Regions from separate parts of the Micromonospora sp. WMMD812 genome, predicted to be linked through region 1. Evidence: riboswitches for the same ligand, from Rfam matches in the RefSeq annotation. Region 1 holds a riboswitch; each other region holds the start of a gene.

Region 1 (4,892 bases):
TCCAGGCCCGGTGCCGCGCGGCGGAGGCCGCCGCGCTGCTGGGCGACCTGAGCCGGCAGGGCGAGCTGCACCCGCTCATCGTCGGAGTGCGTGAGCTTCCGCCCCGGCCGGGCGCGCGAGCCAGCTACGCCATCACCGACCGGCTGGCCGCCGGCCCGGTCCGATTCCCGGTGACCTACCGGGCGGATGTGCTGATCAGCACCGACGACGAGGTCGTCACGGTGGCGCGGCAGTGGCCCGCCACGACGGTGCGCAACCACACGCGGCTGCGTGCCGAGCCGGGTGGGCTGCTCCGGATCGAGGTCGAGATCACCCTCTCCGCGCCGGCGCCCCTGTTCGGGTACGCCTTCCGGCAGGCCCGCGCCGCCCACCTGGCGCTGGCGACCCGGCTCGGCGCGGTGCTCGACCGGGACGGCGGCCCGACGCCCGCCGGCTGACCGCCCACCGTCAGGCCGACCGGCGTCCGGCCACCGCCGGGCGCCGGCGGGTCGCGACCGGGACGGCCCGGCGCAGCCGGCCCCACGGCTTGTACGTGGACAGGACGGTCGCGACGACCATCAGGGTCGTCGACACGGCGGGCGCGATCACCAGGTCGGCCCGGTCGCGGGCCGGCAGGGCCGCGCCGAGTTCGCCGGCGGCGCGCAGGTTCGGCGTGAGCAGCGCCAGGACCAGCACGACCATCACCGTGGTGATCAGCAGCTTGACCAGCACCCAGCGGTGCCGCAGCAGCCCCCACGGGGTGAGCAGCGCGCTGACCACGCCGACCAGCCAGACGATCACACTGAGCGGTGCGAACAGCGCCGTGCCGAGCAGCGCGGTGACCGGGTAGACCACGGTCGGATCGGCGCCGCGCAGCACGGCGACGCCGAGGGTGAGCAGGACCAGGTCGATGCCGAGCCACCCCAGTGAGGTGACCAGGTGCGCGGTGAGCAGCGCCTTGCGGGTGCCGGGCGGGATCCGGGTCATGCCGTGATGCTGCCCGCTCCGGCGCGCCGCCTCGTCCGGCGACCGGCGACACCGCGGCTACGCCCCGGGACGTAGCCGAGGCGGCGACGTGCGTACGCGGGTGGTCCGCCACGCGCGGCGGACCACCCGCGGGCCTGGGTCAGTACACCGAGAGGTGCACGTGGTTGGTGTGGTCGCTGGACGGGTCGCCGCCGGCCCCGCTGTACGACTTCCACCCGCTGCTGGGCAGCCAGATCTGCCGGTACCAGATCACGTAGAGCACGGCGAGTCGATCGGAGTTGCGGATGAAGTACGCCGCGAGGTTGTTGCCGTACGTCTTGTCGCCGCCGGTGGCGTCGCCGCCGAAGCCGCTCTTCTGGGCGGCGAAGTCGCAGGCCCGGCCCTTCGGGTGCTCACCCGAGCCGCCGCTGCGGTAGCAGGAGACGTACCGGGTGAACCCGGCGGCCTTGGCCTGGTTGAGCGCGTGCAGCAGGCGCGGGGTGATGCAGCCGTTCGCCGGGGTCGGGTCGTTGACGCTGCACGACTCCGAGGGCCAGGAGCCGTCGGAGTTGCGCGGCGCCGGCGTGGCCGTCGCGGTGGAGGTGCCCCGGTTGGAGCTGTCGGTGGTGGTGGCCGCGCGGTTGTTCGCGACGGTCAGCGCCCGTTCGGCCTGCTCCTTCCGCTTGGCCATCACCGCGACCTGCTTGCGCTGCTCGCGGATCTCGCCGTCGAGCGCGGTCCGGGTGCGGGTCACCTCGTCGCGGGTCTCCAGCAGGTCGCGCAGCACCCGGTCCTCGTTGGCGGCGACCGCGTCCAGGGCGGCCGCCCGGTCCATGAAGCCGTCCGGCGTGTTGCTGTTGAGCAGCGCCGACACCGTGCCGAGCCGACCGGTGCGATAGGCCACCCCGGCGATCTCGCCGACCTTCTCGCTGCGGACGCCCAACTGGGCCTCGGTGGTCTTCAACTGGCCGGTGAGCTGCTCCTGCCGCTTGACCGACCGGTCGAGGGCGGCCTTCGCGTCCAGGTAGCCCTTGCTGGCCGCCTCGAGTTGGGCGCGCAGGGCGGGGCTGCCGCCCTCGTCGTCCTGGCCCGGCGCGGCGGCGAGCCGGCCGGTCGGGGGAGCGGCCGCGGCGGCGGTGCCGGGGGCGATCGCGACGCCGAGGGCGAGCGTCGCGGCGATCAGGGCCGCCATCCGGGCGGCGCGTCGTCGTACGGGTGCCACTACTGGCATGCACATGTCCTTCCGTCAGCCGCCGACCGGGTTAGCTGACGGGTTCGGGACGGAAGATCCCTACCGCTGATGCGGATGCACCCCACGAACATGGTTCCCCGGCTCGCCGCGTCGGGCGATTAGGCGACGGCCACCGCCGGCGCCGATGGGCGCCGCCTGCCGGAGGCCGGGACCGAGACTACCGGTGCCAGAGGGGCCTGCGCAGCAGATGTGACTCTCGGTGCTGCCGTGGTTACCGATAATTCCGGCATAAGTGGACAATACACACACAGAATTAAGGTTGTGCTCATTACCACTCAACCGGCCCGCAGGCCCCAGGCGTCGCTCCGGGCTCGATCTGCAGCGTGGCGTGGTCGATGTGGAAGTCCTCGTGCAGCGCGGCCCGCGCGGCGGTGAGCACCGCGCCGACGTCGGCCTCGGGCGCCATGGTGAGGTGCGCGGAGGCCACGTCCATGCCCGAGGTGAGCGTCCAGACGTGCAGGTCGTGGACGCCGGCCACGCCCGGTACGGCGGCCAGCCGGTCGTGTACCGCGGTCACCTGGAGGTGCTTCGGGGCCGCCTGGACCAGGATGCGGACCGCGGCGCGCCCGAGCCGCCAGGTGCGGGGCAGGATGAACACGCCGATGGCCACCGCGACCAGCGGGTCGGCCCACCACCAGTCGGTCACCGCGATGAGCGCCGCCGCGCCGATCACGCCGAGCGAGCCGAGCAGGTCGCCGAGCACCTCGAGGTAGGCCCCCTGCAGGTTGATGCTCTCCCCGGCTCCCGGGCGCAGCAGCGCGAACGCGACCAGGTTGGCCAGCAGGCCCAGCACGGCGACCGCCAGCATCGGACCGGCGAGCACCTCCGGCGGGTCGCCGAACCGGCCGACCGCCTCGACCACCACGTAGACCGCGACGCCGGAGAGCAGGACGGCGTTGGCCAGCGCGGCCAGCACCTCGAGCCGGTAGAGGCCGAAGGTGCGCTGCGGGTCCCGGTTGGCGTGCCGGGTGGCGGTGATCGCGGCGAGGGCCATGCCGATGCCGAGCACGTCGGTGAACATGTGCCCGGCGTCGGAGAGCAGGGCCAGCGACCCGGTGCGGAACGCGGCCACCGCCTCGACCGCCATCAGGCTGCTCAACAGGGCGAATGCTGCCCAGAGCCGGCCACGGTGGTGCTGTGCGGCGTTCGCCACCGACCCGTGGTGGTCATGACCTGCGCCCACCAGCCCACCCTCCGCCGACGGTCCCGACCGGTCAAATATATGCTCACATCGCTATGTATGCAAGTGACTGGTCGTAACCGACCCGGACGTGGCGGCCTCGCCCGTCAGCGGGTCGGGTCGATCGTGGTGAGCCGCTGGGTCGCCCGGGAGAGCGCCACGTACAGCGTCCGGACGCCCGATCCCGGGTCGGCCCGGATCTCGCTCGGCGCGACCAGCACCACCCCGTCGTACTCCATACCCTTCGCCTCCAGGCTGGTCACCACCTGGAGGCGGGGTACGCCGAGCGCGCCGAGCCAGCCGGCCACCTCATCGCGGCGCGGCACCGGCGTGATCACCCCGACCGTCCCCTCCACCTCGCCGAGCACCCCCGTCACGGCCGCCACCGTGCTGGTCTCGAGCTGCGCGGCCGGCACGACGAGCTCGACCGGGTCGACCCCGGTGGAGCGGACCGCCGTGGGCAGGCTGAGGTCCGGGTCGAGCCGGCGGATCTCGGCCGCCGCCACCGCGAAGATCTCTGCGGAGTTGCGGTAGTTCGTGGTGAGGGTGAACTGGTGCCGGCGACGGCGTCCCAGGGCCTGGTCCCGGGCGCGGGTCAGCTCCGCCGGGTCACCCGTCCACGCGGTCTGAGCCGGGTCACCCACCACCGTCCAGGACGCCAGCCGTCCGCGCCGGCCGATCATCCGCCACTGCATCGGCGACACGTCCTGCGCCTCGTCCACCACCACGTGCGCGTACTCCCGGTAGTCCTCCGGGCGCTGCCGCGCCGCCGCCCGCGCGGCCCGCTGCCGATCGCCGAACGTGCTCAGCTCGCGTACGCCGCCGGCGAGCTGGAACGGGTCGCGCTTCGGCCGGGGCGGCTGGACCGGCTTGCCGAGCAGCGCGTCCAGTTCGTCGAGGAGCGCCACGTCCGCGACGGTCAGCCCCTCGGTGTCCAGCGTCCGGTACGCCGCCTCCAGCAGCCGCACCTCCCGCCCGGTCAGGACACCGCCGGCGTACCGGCGCAGCCGTCCCGGGCGCGCCAGCCAGCCCAGCACGTGTCGCGGGTGCAGACGGGGCCACCAGGCCTTGAGGAACTCCCGGAACTCCGGCCGATCGACGATCTCGTCCTCGAAGGCGCGCTGCTCCGGCAGCCGGTCGATGCCCAGGCGCCGGGCCTGCGCCCAGAGCGCCGCGAAGACTCCGTCGAAGCCGGCCCGCCGCACCTCGTTGCGCCGGGCGCCCCGGGTCAGCGCCCGGTCGCGGATCCCGTCCAACTCCCGGCGGTCCAGCCGGAGCAGTTGGCCCCGGTAGAGCAGCCGAAGCTCGGCCGGGCCGTCCGGCACCGCGTCACGGACCGCCCGCTCCAGCACCCGGCGCATCCGCAGCGAGCCCTTCACCGCGGCCACCTCGGGCGGGTCGGTGCGGGTGGCGGACATCCCCGGGAAGAGCGTGCCGAGCGAGTGCAGGGTGGCGGTGTCCTCGCCGAGCGAGGGGAGCACCGAGGCGATGTACTCGACGAAGACCGTGGACGGG
Region 2 (4,892 bases), 2.8 Mb from region 1:
CCACCGCCGGGCGGGTCGCCGAACGTTTCCTCGCGCGGCTGGGGCGGGACCCGCACGACGCCTCGCTTGCCGAAGTGGTGACCGCGCAACGGTTGGCCGAGAAGGACCTGGCCGCGCGGCTCAGGTTCGGGCTCGCCCCGGCGTACGGGCCGGTGGCGGGCACCGATCCGCTGCCCGACGTCCGGGGTTGGCGGGAGGCGTGCCGGGCCGGCGCGGAGAACCTCGAGGTGGTGCTGGGCACCACGCACCGGGAGATCGCGTACTTCCTCGCCGGCGGTCCGCTGTCCCGGCGCGTGCCGCTGGTCGGACGTGCCGCCGAGGACGGGCTGATCGGGTTGGCGACCCGACGCGTCTTCGCCCGGCCCACGATGCGGTTCGCACGTCAGCTGGCGGCGGCCGGCGCGCGGGTCTTCGCGTACCGCATCGACGGCGCGGGCTCGACGTCGCCGTACCGGGCGTGCCACTGCAGCGACCTGCCGCTGCTGTTCGGCGACGAGGCCGCGTGGGGGCAGGCGCCGATGCTCGCCGGTCAGAGCTGGGCCGAGGTGACCGACCGGAGCGCCCCGCTGCGCGCGGCGTGGCTGTCGTTCGTGGCCCGCGGCGCGGACGCGTTGGCCGAACACGGCTGGCCGGCGTACGCGGGCCGGGGCGGCCACATCCACCACTTCGCCTAGTCCAAAAACCGGTGGAACAGCGCCGCTGTGCGCCATTACCGTGCTGCCGAACCAGGTCGTCTAGGCAAGGACGTGCCGTTGTACACCCTGTGAGACCTCCCGAGCGCTGATCTGTCGCGCGTCGCGCATCTGCGCCGCGCTCCTTTTTGCTGCGGACTTCTCACTGGAACCGGTGTACTTCTGTGCTCAATAACTGGGTTGTCGTGCCCACCTGCCTGCCGCTCGTTCTCCGCCGTTGCCACACGTGCGCGTCCGGGCGCTTCCAGGCAAGCGGCAAATTTCGCGTCAACGCTAACCACAAGCTGATCGACGCCTGGCTCCTCGTGCTCTGTACCGGTTGCGGGGAAACGGCGAAGCTCACGGTCCTGGAGCGGATGACTGTGCGCTCCGTACGACCTGAGCTGCTGGACCGGCTGCATGACAACGACCCTGGCCTGACAGCTGAGCTGCTCCAGGATCCGGTCGTGCGGCGTCGTAATCGCATCGCCCTGGACTGGGACAACGCCTGGCGCCTCGACACCGGCGGATCGGATCACCTGGACCGCGAGGTGGTCGACGTCTCGGTCCGCTTCGCGGCGCGGATCCCGGTCCGGCCGCTGCGACTGATCGCTGAAGGTTGCGGTCTTTCCCGGGCCGAGGTCGAGCGACTGGTCACGGAGGGGAAGGTCGTTTCGGCTGTCCGGCTGAGCGGCAAGCTCTCCGGCGACTTCACCTTCACGCTCAAGCGCTGAGTCCCTTCTCGGGACCAGGGGCCGGTCCGGCACGATCCGCCGGACCGGCCCCGGACGCCCGGACAAGGCTCTGGCCCGGTGGACGGATCCACCGGGCCAGAGCCACCGTCACCGGTCCGCGAACCCGGATCCCGAACCAGGATGACGAGCCCGCGGACCGGAGCCTGCGTCGCGCGAGGTTGTCAGAGGCTGAGCCGCTGGCCCGGCAAGATCAGGCCGGGGTCGTCCCCGACGACCTGCTTGTTGCGCTGGTAGAGCGACTCCCAGCCACCGGACACGTCGTGGGCGTCCGCGATCTGCGACAGCGTGTCGCCGGGCCGCACGACGTACGCGTCACCGCTGGTCGTCGGCGCGCTGCGCCGGTCGCCGCGGGTGCCGGAATTCTCCCCGCCCGACTTCGCGCCGCCGGACGACCGCTCCGACGTCGTGGTGGACTTGCCGGTGGACTTCGACGTCGAGCCGCCCTTCTTCCCGCAGGTCGGCCAGGCACCGATGCCCTGACCGTCGAGCACCTTCTCGGCGACGGCGATCTGCTCGCCGCGGCTGGCGAGGTCGGCGCGGGCGGCGTACCTGGTGCCGCCGTAGCCCTTCCAGGTGCTCTGCGAGAACTGGAGGCCGCCGTAGTAGCCGTTGCCGGTGTTGATGTGCCAGTTGCCGCCGGACTCGCACTGGGCGATGGCGTCCCAGTTGACCGCGGCCTGGGCGGGTGCCGCCGTACCGAAGAGAACGACGGCGCCGGTGACGGCCCCGGCCGCGAGGGTGCCGACGACGACGCGGCGGGTGTTCACGGCCCGGTGGCGGGCGTTGTACGTAGCTGACATGGTGATGTGTCCTCCACGCCGACGAGGTGAGCTGTCGGGTTCGGGCCGAGGAGCCCGGCCGCCGGTGGGCGGCTTCACCCCGAGGTGCCGCGAGCGGTCCGCTGGGCACCGAGGAACCTGGGTCCCCCGCTCCTGCCCGGGTGACGAGTGCCGACGACCGGCGGCAGGATTAGGCGTTACCGGTCTCGGTGTCCGCGTTCGCGAACTCGACCGTCGTTAGGCACCGTTGGCGGCGATCGCCCACTTCGTGTGAATCTCTTTACCGGTCCACGCGGGACGGTGCCGCCTCGGGTTGCGAACCCCGCCCGGCCGTGCAAGTGACCCGCCGGTGGTGCCATGGCGGCGCGCGGCCATGGCGCCGTCGGATCCGGCGACCTTGGCCGGTGTCACTCGTCCTCCGCACGGACCAGCTGCGCGAGGACGACGAGCCAGCCGGAGATGATCACCGCTCCGGCGGCGAAACGGAGGCTCGCGCTCTGCTCGCCCCACGGCGGGACGGTGAGCACGAACGCGGCGACGCCGCTGGCGGCGCTGTAGGCCGCCCACCCAGGTCTTTGCTGGCCGACGAAACGGCGGGCGAACAGCAGGCCGGCCGCGATCAGCGAGAGGAACGCGGCGGCGCCGCAGACCGTGTGCAGGACGCTGCCCGTGCTGATCTGGTCGGGCAGCCCGTCGGGGGCGCCGGGCGGCCAACCGAACGCGGGGTCGGGTCGGAAGATGCCACCGCCGACCATCGCCACGGCGTACACCGCGACCAGCACCGGCCCGGCCGTGCCCGCCCGGCCGGGCCGCAGCGCCTGCCACAGACCCACCGCGAACGCGCCGGAAAGCAGACCGGTGACGACGAAGGCCCCTGTCTGCAGCCAGCCGAGGTCACCCAGGGTGAGGGCGCTGATCGCGTGCCGACGGAGGTCGAAGCCGGGCCGGGTGAGGGCCTGCGCGAACGACAGGACGGGGAAGACCAGACCGGCGAGGGTGCCGCAGGTCAGCAGGAGCCGGGTTCGGCGGTGACGGACCGGGGTGTTTCCATGACGGATGGCGACGGTTGATCTCATGGGCGGCGTCCTTTCGTGACGGCTGTGACATGCCGACGAACGGAGTGCGGGCGGATCGACAGCGTCGGAGAGAATTTCGTGGACGGGAACCGGGCAGGTCAGGCCGCCGCGCTGTCCAGGTTTGCCGGGGGGAGTCAGCGGTGAAGGTAGGGCGGCACAGATATCTGAGGGGGACCGCCATGTCCGAGACAAGCCACAACGACAGCGCCGACCGTCCCGACGGGGTGACCGACCCACTGCTGTGGCGGCTCGCCCTCGGGGTGGCCGACGCGCACGAGCCCGACGGCGAGGGCGGCTGTCGCAACCTGCTCTGCGACGGCGAGGCGTGGCCGTGCACGCCGTGGAACAACGCCCAGCGGGCGCTGCAGATCGCGCAGGCCGAGGAGTCGGCGGAGGCGACCGGCGAGACGGTGGCTTACCCCGGCTGGTCGGGCGTTCCGGTGCGGCCGGCGGCCCGTCGAGCGGGCGCGGCGGCGCGTGCGTCGGAGGCGACCGCCTCGGCCGCCTGACGCGCTGCGGCCACGAATATGCCGTGCACACCGGGGGTCGACCCTCTACGGTTCCGGCCGTGACCCTCGACATCGTGTGCCTGGCGGACCGCCCGGACGTCGCCCCGCTGCTCGACGAGGACTTCGAGGGCGCGTGGCCGCCGTTCATGCTCTGGGATCCGATGGGCGCCGTGTACTACACCGTGGCCCACGACCTGTACCCGGAGTTCGTGTTCGCCGCCATCGACACCGACGAGCCGGGCCGCGCCGTGGCGCGGGCGTACGCCGTGCCGTTCCGCTGGACGGAGGACGAACTGCCCGACGGCGGCTGGGACCGGGTGATCCAGCGGGCCGCCATCAACCGGCTCAGCGGCGCCGACACCAACATCGTGTCGGCGCTGGAGATCTGCATCCGCCCCGACCGGCGCGGCGGCGGGCTGTCCGCGCTGATGCTCGACGCGATGCGCCAGGGCGTGGCGAAGCGCGGCTACGACACGCTGGTCGCACCGGTCCGTCCGAGCGGCAAGCACACCCGACCGGACCTGCCGATGACCGAGTACGCCGCCCAGCTCCGCCCCGACGGCCTGCCGGTCGACCCGTGGTTGCGGGTCCACGTCCGCGCCGGCGGCACCATCGAACGCGTCGCTCCCCGCTCAATGACGATCACCGGAACGCTCGCCGACTGGCGCCGCTGGACGGGCCTGCCGTTCGACACCAGCGGGCCGGTGCGCGTGCCGGGCGCCTTGGTGCCGGTACAGTGCGACGTGGCGCACGACTATGCCGTCTACGTCGAGCCGAACGTCTGGGTGCGGCACCGACTCTGACCGCGCCCGATCGCCACCGGGTTCGGTACGTTGTTCCTCACGGTCCGACAGCCGTCACGGTCCGACCGCTGTGACGGCAGGGACGCCGATCGGCGGCCAGTCATCGGGAGGCGCCAGATGATCTTCATTACCGCCAAGTTCCGGGTGCTGCCCGACTACGCCGACCGCTGGCCCGAGATCGCCGGCGACTTCACCCGGGCCACCCGCGCCGAGTCGGGCTGCCTGTGGTTCGACTGGTCCCGCAGCGTCGACGACCCGACCGAGTACGTGTTGGTCGAGGCATTCCGGGACGGGGACGC
Region 3 (4,892 bases), 2.5 Mb from region 1:
CCCTGTGGCTGATCCGCCGCGGCGCCAAAGCGGAACTGCTGGGCACGCCGCAGTAGGTGGTGCTGCGCCGGCGCCGTGGCGAAATGCTCGGTTCCTGTTCCGCCGGTCACGGTCGAACCGTTGACCACGCTCACCGTCGCCGAACGCCGGGATCTCGACGACCAGGTAGACCGTATCGGGGAGATCCTGGAGGGCAGACCGCAGCTGGCCATCGGTACGGTGGCCGTGCGTATGTGACGGCGCCGTGCCTGACCTTGGCTTTACGCTCAACACCAGCGCCGGCCCCGCCTTCGCCGACGTGGTCCGTGGACCGCTGCGGCTGCTGCTGTCCGGACCCGCCAGTTCCGGTGCCCGCGCCACCCCCGCCGACGCGACCACACCGGGTCGCAACCGCATCCACCTGATCGTGGAGAGTCTGGACGCCGAGATCGATCGGCTCCGTGGCGCCGGGGTGTCGGTCCGCGGAGATGCGATCTCCGGCCCCGGCGGGCGACAGGTCCTGCTCGCCGACCCCGCCGGCAACCTGATCGCGATGCGTCACAGATGAAGTCGGGTCGCGCGGGGTATCCAGGTAGGCGCGCACCTCGACGGAGAGCGACCCAGTTCCAGTGGCAACCGTCGGCGGCCCGCGATCAACCGAGCGGGTCCCGCCGCTTGACGCGTACCCCAGGTAGCCGTCCTTCCGTCACGGTGCCTGCGCGTTCCGCCGGCACCGAACTGCCCGTGTCGTTGCCGAACACGCCGCCGCTGCCTCAGGAATGAGATCGTTGGCGGGTGGCGGAGTCACTTGACCTGCACCTGGAGTTCGATCGGGGAGCGGGCTTCCCGAGTCGTTCGCTGGAGAACGCGTTACGGGACAGCATCCGGACCGGCCGGTTGCGGGCCGGCTCACGTCTGCCGGGGAGCCGGAGCCTCGCCACCGACCTGGGCCTGGCCCGCGGCACGGTGGTGCAGGCGTACGCGCAACTGGTGGCGGAAGGGTGGCTGGTGTCGGCGCCCGGCTCGGGCACCCAGGTCGCGGACGTACGCCACGATCTGCCCGACTCGCGGCGGCAACCGCGGCCGTCGACGGCGTCCGAGCCGGTCATCGAGTTGCGGCCGGGGATTCCTGATCTCGGTTCGTTCCCGCGAACGGCCTGGGCGACCAGTGTCCGCCGCGCCATGGCGACGGCGTCGCGCGGCACGCTGGACTACCCCGAGCCGACGGGCCTGCCCGTACTGCGAGCGGAGTTGGCCAGCTATCTCGCGCGTACCCGGGGGGTGCGCTGCGACCCGGACGCCGTGGCGATCGCCAGCTGAACTATGCCCTGCACGTCATGGCAATCACCCAAACCCAGCGGCCGAGCCCGGGCAGGGACTACTACCAGCGCAAACGCGCGGCCGGGAAGACCCACAAAGAAGCCATGCGCTGCCTCAAACGACGCCTCGCCGACGTCGTCTATCGCACCATGATCACGGACACGGAGACCTCTCTGTTGCCGACGGGTTGACACAGAGAGGTGCCGTTCGTTTGACACCCCCCTGAGGGAGCAGCCTCGCCGGCAAGTGATCGTCACCAGCCTGAAGATCACGATTGCGCTGCGAATCCAGAAGGGCATCCGCACGTAACGCCCCCACGCCAGCACTGAGCAGGTCGCCGCCATCGTCGCCCGCGGGTGATGATCCTCACCGCCGCCTACACCGGCATGCGCTGGGGCGAACTCGTCGGCCTCGCCCGCGACCTCGACCTCACCGCAGGCACCATCTGCGTCCACCCGGACGTCGGAGCCCTCCAGACGGAGCGGGCACGCCCCGCGAGCGGCACTCTCGGCCGCGCGCGGGGCGTGCGGTCAGGCGGAGTAGCCGCGGGTGGCGATCCAGTTGGCCATGTCGATCGTGCTCATCCAGTAGGTGTTGGAGCCATACATGCCGGAGGCGTCGGCGACCTTCACGGCGCGCCCATCGTCGCTGTAGCCGATGAGGGTGACGTAGTGGCCGCCCGCGAAGTCGTGCCAGACCCCGCTGGCGTCGGTCGCGCCGCCGATGACGTTGGCCACCACGGCATGGCCGCTGCTGGTCGCGTGTACGACCTCAGCCTGCAGTTGGTCCATCTGAGCGGGCGTGGCTTCCTGACCCGTGATCTCCTTCGTCTGGTACATCTCGGCACCGATCGCGTCATTGAGCATGCGGGTCGTGTCGAAGGCGGAATCGGTGCCGTGGACCGTGGTGCCCAGCCCGGCGGCGAGTTTCTCCTGGCTGACGTCGATGCTGAGGGCAGTCAGTGCGTTGTGCACCGCGGCTGGTCCGCAATAGTAGAAGTTGATCTGATACTCGAACGAGGTGTCCAGGATCTTCTCGGACGGGACCGTCGGAGCCGCGGGTTGAGCGGTGGCCGTGGCCGGATCGGACCCGGCCGTGGCCGTGGCCTTGGCGGGCGCGACATCGGCCATGACCAGCGAACCCGAGGCGGCGGCTGCCGCGCCGGGAGCGGTGGGCTCATGCCCAGGAGCGCTGGCCACCGCGGCCGTGGCGGCGGTTACCAGCACGGCCAACAGCGGCGCCACTCTATGACTGCGGTGCAACATGGCGCGTCGAAACAAATTGCGAGAACGTTCCTCAGTCACGATGATCCCTCGAATAGCCTCAATTATCGGACGTAATGGGCCAGAACAGTTGACGAAACGGCCTTACGCCACCCCGGATGGCACGGCGGGGTGGGAGATTTATGCGTCGACCAGCCGGAGAGCAGAACAAATGCGTTTCTCCTTCCGATGTCGCCCTACCGGACTAGCTGACGGGTTCGGGCGGGAGGATGCGGCCGACCATGACCGTCGGGCCCGCGGGTGCACCCCCGATGTTCGGTTGATTTTCCCGGCTCGCATGATCGCGATTGGGCGATCCGGCCCGAGCGTCATCGCGTAGATGACTCGACGACCCGGTCGGACGTACGACGCTACAAACTTGACTTCTCGCCTGCAAGCTCCATCGTTATGGCAGCTATAACTCGCTCGAATCGCGCGACAGAGCGTCTTCAGCTAGTATGGTCCGGCGCGATTTGGCCGGGCCGTTTATCGGCGCACCGTCCTACGGCCGCGGTTGCCGCAGCGATCGAAATTTCATGGGCGTAAATGGGGCTTGGCAGAAACCGACCGTCAGTGGCGTCGATCACCGCGCGGAAGATTTGCTCGACCACGCGCGCCGTTGGGTCGCCCGTAGTGGGCACACCTTTCGTCGGGTGCGGTGAGGTCGACGGCAGAGATCTCGTCCATCGGCCCGCAGGCATACTCTCGTCGATGTACTGACGGCTCTGATCCGACATTTCAACCTGCGGTAGGGCCGGACCGTTCGGTTTGATCCGTTGTGATTCGCGGCCCGTGGCCATGAGGATGTCGGCAACGGCCTTACGAGTCCGGTGGAACCGCAGACGAAACGCCCCGGGTGCAGTTCAGGTTGCCAACCGTGGCTGCTAGCTCTGGTCAGTGGCGGTTGCCGCGCTGGCCGGCCACGCCTCCAGCAGCGAGTCCAGCATCGGATGCAGCCTCTCCGCCGGCGGGTGCCATGGCTTGAACAGATAACGGTCAAGATCAACCGCGTCGATCGTCGCGTCAGTCTCGGCCTACACCGTCACCAGCACGTGCCGAGCGGCGGGAAACAAGTCCGTGGCGGGCCGTCATAATGGGCGGGCCTCGGCCGCCGCCGGGAGATGGTCCGTCCCCTGCGCCCCGAGGGCGGCGACCAGCCGGCCGAGGTCGCGCCGACGGGAACTGGCCGGCCACACCGCCCACGTGCGGCGGATCAGGGGGTGCCCGACCAGTGCCGACCAGGTGATCGTGCCGGGCAGTGGCGGCGACCATCCGGGCGGCGCCAGCGCGAACGCTCCGCCGGCGGTCACCGCCGCCAGCTTCACCTCGGGAATCAGCGCCTGCCCTTCGGGTGCGGGGGGTCCGAGATCCAGCCCGTGGCTGCGCAGGATCGCGGTCAGCTCGTCGTACCAGGCGGGGCTGCCCGACCGGGGGAATCCGACCCAGTTCAGCCCGGCGAGGTCGTCCAGCCGGATTCCGTCCGGCCCGGCGAGCGCTGCGGCCCGTTCCGTTGCCAGCAGCACGCCCAGCCGTTCCTCCACCACCAGGAAGGCGTCCAGGTCCGTGCCGATCGGGTGTTCCCGAACCAGCCCGACGTCGAGATCTCCGGCGTGCAGCGCCTCGAACTGCGCCGCAGTGGGCATGTGCCGGACCTGCACCCGGGTCTCTGGATGGGCCTCGGCGAGGTCGGCGAGCGGCCGGGTCAGCAGGTCGGCCGGGAGCTCCAGCGGGATCCCGAGCCGCAGCATACCGCCGCCCGTCGAGGCATGCCGGTTGACGACGGCCACTGCTTGGTCGTACCGCGCGAGAACCGCCCGCGCCTCGGCCAGGAGGGTCATGCCCGCCTCGGTGGCCCGCACGCCGGTGCTGCTGCGGACCAGGAGCCGCAAACCGAGCTGCCGTTCGAGGGCGTTGATCGTCTGGGACAGCGCGGGCTGCGTCACGTGCAGCCGACGGGCAGCGGCGGAGAGACTCCCTTCCTCGACGACCACGACGAACGCCCGCATCTCCCGTAGTTCCACCGCCCTATCAGACCACGCAAACCGCACTATTCCTCGCCACCCGTAGCAAGCCGCCACCGCAAGTCTGCGCCTGCACGTTTGTTCAGGACTCGTCGTCACACTGCGCATAGCTTCCGACTCGCGCCTGCCCTTGCGATGGACGTCGGCACCGGTGCCCGCCCGCGACACGTATTCGCAGCGCTGCATGCCCGCGGCGCGACCCTGCCCGCCGGGTGCGGTCCCACCGTCGGCATCGCCGGCCCCCCTTGGCGGCGGGACCGACCTGCTCGGTCGCAAGCACGGCCTGACCTGCGATCACCTCGTCGGCGCA

Evidence for each region. Region 1 has a riboswitch for cyclic di-AMP ahead of O7603_RS28675 (hypothetical protein). Riboswitches for the same ligand answer to the same signal wherever they lie in the genome.
Region 2: linked by a shared signal. The riboswitch ahead of O7603_RS08445 (transglycosylase family protein) and the one ahead of O7603_RS28675 (hypothetical protein) in region 1 are both predicted to bind cyclic di-AMP.
Region 3: linked by a shared signal. The riboswitch ahead of O7603_RS07320 (C39 family peptidase) and the one ahead of O7603_RS28675 (hypothetical protein) in region 1 are both predicted to bind cyclic di-AMP.

Annotation. Positions count from the first base shown of each region.
Region 1 is NZ_CP114904.1:6,182,844-6,187,735, forward strand. It holds gene O7603_RS28665 (SRPBCC family protein) at 1-437, shown strand, start outside; gene O7603_RS28670 (hypothetical protein) at 448-966, opposite strand; gene O7603_RS28675 (hypothetical protein) at 1,106-2,176, opposite strand; cyclic di-AMP (ydaO/yuaA leader) riboswitch at 2,181-2,312, opposite strand; gene O7603_RS28680 (cation diffusion facilitator family transporter) at 2,466-3,380, opposite strand; gene O7603_RS28685 (AAA family ATPase) at 3,485-4,892, opposite strand, start outside.
Region 2 is NZ_CP114904.1:1,848,394-1,853,285, forward strand. It holds gene O7603_RS08435 (carboxylesterase family protein) at 1-674, shown strand, start outside; gene O7603_RS08440 (DUF1062 domain-containing protein) at 878-1,405, shown strand; gene O7603_RS08445 (transglycosylase family protein) at 1,588-2,226, opposite strand; cyclic di-AMP (ydaO/yuaA leader) riboswitch at 2,229-2,412, opposite strand; gene O7603_RS08450 (DUF998 domain-containing protein) at 2,613-3,281, opposite strand; gene O7603_RS08455 (hypothetical protein) at 3,461-3,790, shown strand; gene O7603_RS08460 (N-acetyltransferase) at 3,850-4,593, shown strand; gene O7603_RS08465 (putative quinol monooxygenase) at 4,711-4,892, shown strand, end outside.
Region 3 is NZ_CP114904.1:1,587,524-1,592,415, reverse strand. It holds gene O7603_RS07340 (DUF4396 domain-containing protein) at 1-56, shown strand, start outside; gene O7603_RS07335 (VOC family protein) at 245-547, shown strand; gene O7603_RS07330 (GntR family transcriptional regulator) at 775-1,299, shown strand; gene O7603_RS07325 (hypothetical protein) at 1,317-1,490, shown strand; gene O7603_RS07320 (C39 family peptidase) at 1,830-2,603, opposite strand; cyclic di-AMP (ydaO/yuaA leader) riboswitch at 2,740-2,886, opposite strand; gene O7603_RS07315 (LysR family transcriptional regulator) at 3,650-4,582, opposite strand.